DNA from 2 places in the Roseovarius sp. EC-HK134 genome. Region 1 is predicted to be linked to the other one. Evidence: riboswitches for the same ligand, from Rfam matches in the RefSeq annotation. Region 1 holds a riboswitch; the other holds the start of a gene.
The links. Region 1 has a riboswitch for thiamine pyrophosphate ahead of thiD (bifunctional hydroxymethylpyrimidine kinase/phosphomethylpyrimidine kinase). Riboswitches for the same ligand answer to the same signal wherever they lie in the genome.
Positions count from the first base shown of each region.

Region 2: linked by a shared signal. The riboswitch ahead of GC127_RS17710 (ABC transporter ATP-binding protein) and the one ahead of thiD (bifunctional hydroxymethylpyrimidine kinase/phosphomethylpyrimidine kinase) in region 1 are both predicted to bind thiamine pyrophosphate.

Region 1 is NZ_LR701544.1:1,099,397-1,103,242, reverse strand. It holds gene GC127_RS09195 (site-specific DNA-methyltransferase) at 1-505, shown strand, start outside; gene GC127_RS09190 (MmgE/PrpD family protein) at 589-1,953, opposite strand; TPP riboswitch at 2,083-2,185, shown strand; gene thiD (bifunctional hydroxymethylpyrimidine kinase/phosphomethylpyrimidine kinase) at 2,232-3,026, shown strand; gene GC127_RS09180 (FAD-dependent oxidoreductase) at 3,023-3,846, shown strand, end outside.
Region 2 is NZ_LR701544.1:2,852,090-2,855,935, reverse strand. It holds gene bchO (alpha/beta fold hydrolase BchO) at 1-390, shown strand, start outside; gene GC127_RS17720 (GGDEF domain-containing protein) at 497-1,507, opposite strand; gene GC127_RS17715 (heme NO-binding domain-containing protein) at 1,504-2,106, opposite strand; TPP riboswitch at 2,234-2,333, shown strand; gene GC127_RS17710 (ABC transporter ATP-binding protein) at 2,379-3,104, shown strand; gene GC127_RS17705 (TenA family protein) at 3,117-3,773, shown strand; gene GC127_RS17700 (ABC transporter permease) at 3,770-3,846, shown strand, end outside.

The DNA.
Region 1 (3,846 bases):
CGAGAGCCTGTTGCACCGCGTTCTTGTCGGATCGACCAATCCCGGCGATGTCGTACTGGACCCGTTTTTTGGCACGGGCACCACGGGTGCCGTGGCCAAGATGCTGGGCCGCGATTACATCGGGATTGAACGTGAGGCAGCCTATCGCGGTGTTGCGGAAAAGCGGCTTGCGAATATCCGTAAATTCGACCGCGACGCGCTTCAGGTTTCAACATCCAAACGGGCAGAGCCCCGTGTGCCCTTTGGTCAGTTGATCGAGCGCGGAATGTTGCGCCCCGGTGAGGTTCTGACCTCGATCAACGGCAAAGCGGCCAAGGTGCGTGCCGATGGCACGTTGGTGGCCGATGGCGTTAACGGCTCGATCCATCAGATCGGTGCGCATCTCGAAGGCGCACCCTCGTGCAACGGCTGGACCTATTGGTGCTTCAAGCGCGAGGGCAAGGTGGTGCCCATCGACGTGCTACGCCAGCAAATTCGCTCGGAAATGGAAGAGCGACCTAACTGATTACCCAGACACCGCCGGTGCCCAAGGCCTGACTTTCTCGGGCACCATTGACTTGCCCCGCCCTCATGGCGGGGCTTTTTTTGTCATCGGTCCGGTGCAGGCGTGACCAGATCAGCCATCTCGGAAAAAAGCATATCTGGCTGCAACAGTCTGTGTTTCATATCCCAAAGCGCCGCAATGCGCCCCTCCGACAGCACATGCCCGGCCATCGCACCCAGCTTGGTGCGCACGTCCGCTTCGGGCATGGGGGCCTCTGGGCCGCCACGCGCGTTGACATCGCCTGAGGTCAGTCGCCGCCCGTCCTGCAGGATCGCCGTCACATCAGACCAGCGCCCGCCGGGAAAGCGGACAGAATGGCGCGGTTCTTCACGCACCGTGATCCGCGCGTGCAGGCGGGCGACCTCCGGATCATTCAGGCCCGAACCGGTGATGTGCTCTGGCCCGATGCGCCCATGCACCAGCAGCGTGGCAAGCGCAAAACCCAGCGAATACTGCGCCTCGCTCGTCGTCTTGGGAAGGCCCGGAAAAAGCGCGGCGGATTGGGCAAATGTCGCCACTTCAAGCCGCTCAATCTCTGCGGCGCGCAGCCCTTGCTCAACCATCAGCACACGCACCCCTTCCAGCGCGCCATGCGCCCAACGGCAAATCGGATAGGGTTTGATGTAGTTGCGCAGGATGGTCCAATCCTGTCCCAAATCTTCCCAAATATGCGCCACGTCTTCTCTCTCGACCGTAATCGCGGGCGCGCCGGTAAAGCCGCGTTCTGCAAGAAACAGTGACGAAATTCCTACAAGCGCCCCCATTCCCGATCCGTCATGCAACATGGTAGGATTGGCAATTTCGCGCATCATCTGGCTGCGCGGCCCATGATATTCCGCGATCCCCATAGCCTCGCGCAACACATCCGAGGGTTGCCCACGCAGATGCGCCCCAAGGGCCGCAACACCCAGCGCATTCCAAGCGCCCGAGGTGTGATAATCGCTGACCGTGGCATGAAGCGCCACACCGGCCCGTGCCGCCACCTCATAGCCCATCGCAAGCGCAGTGAGCGCCTGCCGCCCGGTCAACTGTGGATGCTGCCCAGCATAGGCAAAGAGCGCTGGCACCAGCGCGCAGCCGATATGCCCTTTGGTCGGGTTGTAGCCGTCATGCCCATCAAGATTGTCGATCTGCGTAGCAAGCGCCCAAGCCGCCCCAGGCATGGCACAGGTTCGCCCGTCAAATAGCAAAGTTGCGCTGTGTTTGTCACTAGAAGCCGCATGAAACTCTACCGCGAAATCGCGTACGATCTGACCCACCTCCAGTGTCGCGGCCCCCGCAGCGACGCCGAGCGTATCAATCAGCAGGAGGGCAATACGCTCCAGCACCTCTTGCGGAACGTCAAGCGCGGGATCGAGCACGAATTTCGCGACGCGGTCGAACTGAGGGCGGTCTAGAACACAGGACATCTGAGCAACTTTCTGCAAGAGGGACTGCCCCAAAGTGGCGTTTTTACACGCCGGTTTGACGGCTGTTTGCGACATTTCCTGTCTCGCATTCTCCTCTTGCAGCGCGCAGAACCGGCTGTTAGCAATCAGGCATATCCGTTGGGGTGCCCGTGTTCAGGGCTGAGAGGTGCAAAGCCAACCCATCGAACCTGATCCGGGTGATGCCGGCGTAGGGAACGGACCTCAGCACGCCCGGCGCGCACTCCGTCCGTTTCCCCGCAAGATGAGAGGAACGGCAGATGATTGCCACAGCTTTGACAATCGCGGGCTCCGACAGCGGCGGCGGCGCGGGCATTCAGGCAGATCTCAAGACGTTTTCGGCACTGGGCGTCTATGGAACGAGCGTGATTACCGCCGTGACAGCCCAAAACACCTGTGCGGTGACCGATGTGCATCCCATCCCTAACGCGACTGTTGAAGCACAGATTTTAGCTGTTTTAGGCGATATCAGGGTCGATTGCATCAAGATCGGCATGCTGGGCGACGCAGGTCTCATCGAAACAGTGGCGCGGGCTCTGGCGGAATATCATGGCCCCATCGTCCTTGATCCCGTGATGGTCGCAAAATCCGGCGCGCGCCTTTTGCCGGACGCTGCGCGTGCCGCCCTCGTGGAACACCTTGTGCCACGTGCCGATCTCCTCACCCCGAACCTGCCAGAGGCGGCAGCACTTTTGGGCATGTCAGAGGCGCGCGACAGTACGGAAATGCAGGCGCAGGGCGCGCTTCTGCGGGACATGGGTACCGTGGCCGTCTTGATGAAGGGCGGGCACGCGCAAGGCGAGACTTGCACCGATTGGCTGATTGCTGACGCAACATACCGCCTCGACGCCCCCCGCATCGCCACGCGCAACACCCATGGCACTGGCTGCACACTATCATCGGCCATTGCGGCACATCTCGCAAAGGGACTAACCTTGCCAAAAGCGGTTGAAACTGCCCATGGCTGGTTGCATCGCGCCATTCTCGCCGCAGATACGCTGGAAATTGGCAAGGGCCATGGCCCGGTGCACCACTTTCACGAGGTTTGGACATGACAGGGCCTGTCACCATCCGGGGCGCGGGCATCGTTGGCCTCTGCGTGGCAACCGAACTTGTCGCGCGTGGCATTGACGTTACTTTACGCGATCCCGCACCATCACCCGGCGCGCATGCCTGCTCTTGGTGGGCGGGCGGCATGCTGGCCCCATTTTGCGAGGGCTTTTCCGCAGAAGAGCCGGTGGTGCGATTGGGTCAAGCGGCCGCCGATTGGTGGGCGGCACAGGGAGTTGAGGTAATCCGACGGGGCTCGCTCGTTGTCACCTTGCAGCGCGACCGCCGCGAACTGGACCAATTCGCCCGCCGAACCAAGGGGCATCGATTTGTAACAGGCGAAGAATTGGCCATGTTAGAGCCGCATTTGGTTGAGCGCCACGACCGCGCACTTTTCTTTCCTGATGAGGCGCATATCAATCCTCGCGCGGCACTGCACCATCTGCACAAGCGCCTGGTGGACGCAGGCGTGCGATTCGAACAAGATGCGGCAGAGCCTCATGGTTCGGTGATCGACTGTCGCGGCCTCGCCGCGCAGGACAGTTTGCCCGATCTGCGGGGGGTCAAGGGAGAGATGCTGGTGCTGCGCAGCCGTGATGTGACCCTGACAAGGCCCATTCGCCTGTTGCACCCGCGGTTTCCACTCTACATCGTGCCACGGGGCGATGGTGTATTCATGCTGGGTGCGACACAGATCGAGAGCACAGAGCGCGGCCGTGCCTCGGCTCGGTCCGTGATGGAGCTGCTGTCGGCTGCCTATGCTCTGCACCCCGCTTTCGGCGAGGCGGAGGTGCTGGAAATTGGCGCTGATGCGCGCCCTGCTTT
Region 2 (3,846 bases), 1.8 Mb from region 1:
CTGACGCCCACGCTCTTTACCCTTGGCACCGACAAACTCACCCGCGCCCGCCGCCTGATCGAGAGCACCGGATCGCGCCTCACGCCCGAGGGGCTGATGCTCTATGCGCGGCTGATCGGGGACCGTGCGCATGTCGATGGCACCTTGCAAATGATGGCACAATGGGATGTGGCCCCGCTCTTGAACCGGCTGGGCACGATCCCCAATCGCTGCCTCTTGATCACCGGCACCGTCGATCTGGCGGTGCCGCCCGAAATCTCTGCCCGCGCCGCCGCCCAGATGCCGCGGGCGCGCACGCTGTCTTTGGATGGCCTTGGCCATGTGGCCCAAGAAGAGGATGCCGCGCGCGTCCTGGCCGCAATCCTTGATCCGAGCAACTGGCCCGACTGATGCGCTTCGGGTTTACGGTGAAACACCGAAACGGCGTTGCTGTTTGATTTGGCGCGATGTCCTACAGGGAAAGCCTGTCAACTTTCTCTGAAACTGCGTTAAGCGCTCAGGCGATGCCATGCGCCGGGGCCGCGCGTGGCAATGGGCTTTCGTGAAACCGCGCACAGCCCCGACCCCGCCCCTTGGCCGCATAGAGCGCCAGATCGGCATCGGCCATCATCCGCACGGGTTCGGGGCTGTCATAGGCACAGCTAAGCGTGATGCCGATACTGCCGGAAATCCGACAGTGCTGCGCGCGATAGGGAACCGGCTCTTCCAGCCGGGCAATCATCCGAGCTGCCAAATCGCCCACGGGTGCCCGCTCTGTCATGCCAAGCAGCAGGATGACGAATTCATCGCCCCCCACCCGCGCGATCAAATCATCGCTGCGCACCTCGTCGCGCAGGCGCCGCGCCACCTCTTGCAGCACATGATCGCCCGCCGCATGGCCCAATGTGTCATTCACCTGTTTGAAAAAATCGAGATCGAGATGCAGCAGCGCGAAATCCTGCTCACTCTGCATCAACCGATCCAACACATGGTCAAGGGCGCGGCGGTTCCGCAGCCCCGTCAACATATCCGTAAACGCCTGCTCTTCCGCGGCAATGCGTGCGCCCTGCAAGCGCAGGTTCAGCTTGCGCGAGGCGTCCATCGCGGCGGATTTTGCCTCGATCAAATAGAGCATCTCGGTCGTCAGATCCGTCGCCGCAAAGTCAGCGCCGGTCAGGTCAAAGTCGCGCACCGCCTCGACCACGGAAATCCCGAACGAGAGATTCACCACCGCCCCGCCCCCCGGTAATGGCAAAAGCACGCCCTTGAGCGCCGTATGGGGGGGAGCACGCAAGCGCAGCCGAAGCCGCGCCCCGGCGCAGGCCAGAAGATCCGCCATATTCCCCGCCTGATGCGGGCGGCGCAGTTCGATCAGATCCAGAAACCGCATGCCCTGCAGCGCGCGCGCACCAAAGAGCTTGGCGAAGGTTGGCCCCGCCTGCACCAGATGGCCCTCGGCGTCCAGAACCGCATGCATCGGGCAAAGCCCCGCAAGCAGCGCCAAAAGCCCCCTGTCCTGAACAGTCATGCCGCGCTTTCCCCAAGCCCCAGAGCAAAGGCCCGCCCATGCGCGAACCCCTCATCCAACAAACGCACCTCAATGATCTCATAGTCCGCGCCATCCCCCTGATGCTCGACCAGCGCAAGCGCGCCATAGTCATCCGCCATGGCGCGCAAAAGCCCGACCACCACCGGGCCAAGCCGCAGATCATGCCCCTTGGGCAGCCCCACATGCAGAGCATAAACCCCCGCCCCCCGGTCTTGTAATTCCAGCGCAGGCAGCCCCAGATCGGCGACTGCAAGGCGCGCGCGCTCTGGCAGATCATCAAGAGAATGCAGAAACTCCACATAATCCACCCCCCCAAAGCGCAACAGACGGCGCAGCGCCTCGGTCGCGGGGTGCGAGACCAGATAGGTACCGATATCCTCAAGCAGATCGTCACGCCCGCGCGCCAATCGCGCGCCAACCGCGGTCAACACCTCTTCGGTGATGCGCGCCTCGTAGACCATCATCGCTTCAAACTCGGTAAAACCCAGGTTCAATCGTTGAATCGTGCCAATCCAGACATCGCGCCCATAGGTATCCCTGACAAATCGCTCAATCGCGCGGTTGACCAGCCCGTGCATGGCACCCTCCTCTCAGATGCCTGCATCCTGACAGCCAAGGGTTAAGGCCCCCTGAACATCTAAAATCTTCACTATATTGCAGCCCCTATCGCGCCCTTGTCATCGCAGAGCGCTGCGGCTACATCTGGGGCATCCGTTGGGGTGCCCCTTGGGGCTGAGAGGTCTTGCACCAACCCATCGAACCTGATCCGGCTCGCACCGGCGGAGGGAACGGAAACCGCGCAGCGGCGCGCCATCCCCCTGCCCGCGAGCCCTGTTTGAAGAGGCCGCGCATGACCGCCCCGCCCAGTCTGACCCTTGATGGCCACGCCCGGATTGGCGCTGTCCCGGTATTTGGCCCACTGCGGCTGACCTTGTCCGCCGGGCGTATCACCTGCCTGCTCGGCCCTTCGGGCGTGGGCAAAACCACGGTGCTGCGCCTGATCGCCGGGGTGGATGAGGTGACAGAGTTTACCGGCACGATCACAGCCTCTGATGGCGGGCCACTGTCAGGGCGCATGGCGCTGATGGCACAGGGCGACATGCTGATGCCGTGGCTCGATGTGCTGGGCAATGTAACGCTTGGGGCGCGGCTGCGCGGGATGCCGCGCGACGTGGCGCGCGCGCGCGAGATGCTGGCGCGGGTCGGTCTGGCCGACCATGCAGACAAGCGGCCTCATGCGCTCTCGGGGGGGCAGAAACAGCGCGTGGCACTGGCCCGCACGTTGATGGAGGACCGCCCCATCGTTTTGCTGGACGAGCCGTTTTCGGCCCTCGATGCCCGCACCCGCGCGCAGATGCAGGATCTTTCGGCCACACATCTGGCAGGACGCACAGTCCTGATGGTCACACATGACCCGGCTGAGGCCGCGCGCATGGGCCATGCCATCCACATCCTGACCGAAACCGGGCTAGAGGATGTGACCCCGCCCGCAGCCCCGGTGCCACGCGCCGTGGATGACCCCGAAACTCTCGCGGCGCAGGGCCGTCTTTTGGCCCGCCTGCGCGCCCCCGCCTGACAGGAGAAAAAGATGCGCCCCACCGAACACCTCAAATCCCTTGTGGCCACCGATTGGCAGGCCGCCACCCGGCATCCCTTCACCGATCAGCTTGCGGCGGGCACGTTGCCCAAGGCCCGCATGCTCGCCTATCTGCAACAGGATTACCTCTTTATCGAAGATTTCGTGCGGCTTCTGGCCTCTGCCATCGCCCATGCGCCCAGCCTGCCCGATGCGATCCCGGCGGCACAGTTTCTCGGGCTGATCTCGGGGCCGGAGAATACCTATTTCCTGCGCGCAATCGCGGCGCTTGGCGGAACAACAGAGCCACCTGCAACGCCCCATCCGATCACAGCCGAATTTCAGGCACTGATGCGCGCGGCGGCAAAATCAGGCAGCTATGCGCAGATGATTGCGGTCCTCAGCGTGGCCGAATGGACCTATCTGGATTGGGCCAGCCCGCATGCGAACCGCGCCGCAGACTTGCCTTTCTGGTTCGGGGAATGGATCACCCTGCACAGCGGGCCGGGGTTCGAGGGGGTTGTGACCTATCTGCGCGGTCAGCTTGATCAGGTCTGGCCCAGCCTCACCCCCGAGGATCAAGCCGCCGCGCAATCCGCCTTTGTTACGGCAACACGTCTCGAACGCGCCTTCTTTGACGCGGCCCTTGCCGGATACCCCGCCGCATGAGCCGCCTTGTCACCATCGCAAGTTCGACAGCCCTTGCACTCGTGCTTTGGCAGGCGCTGGTGACGCTCGCGGC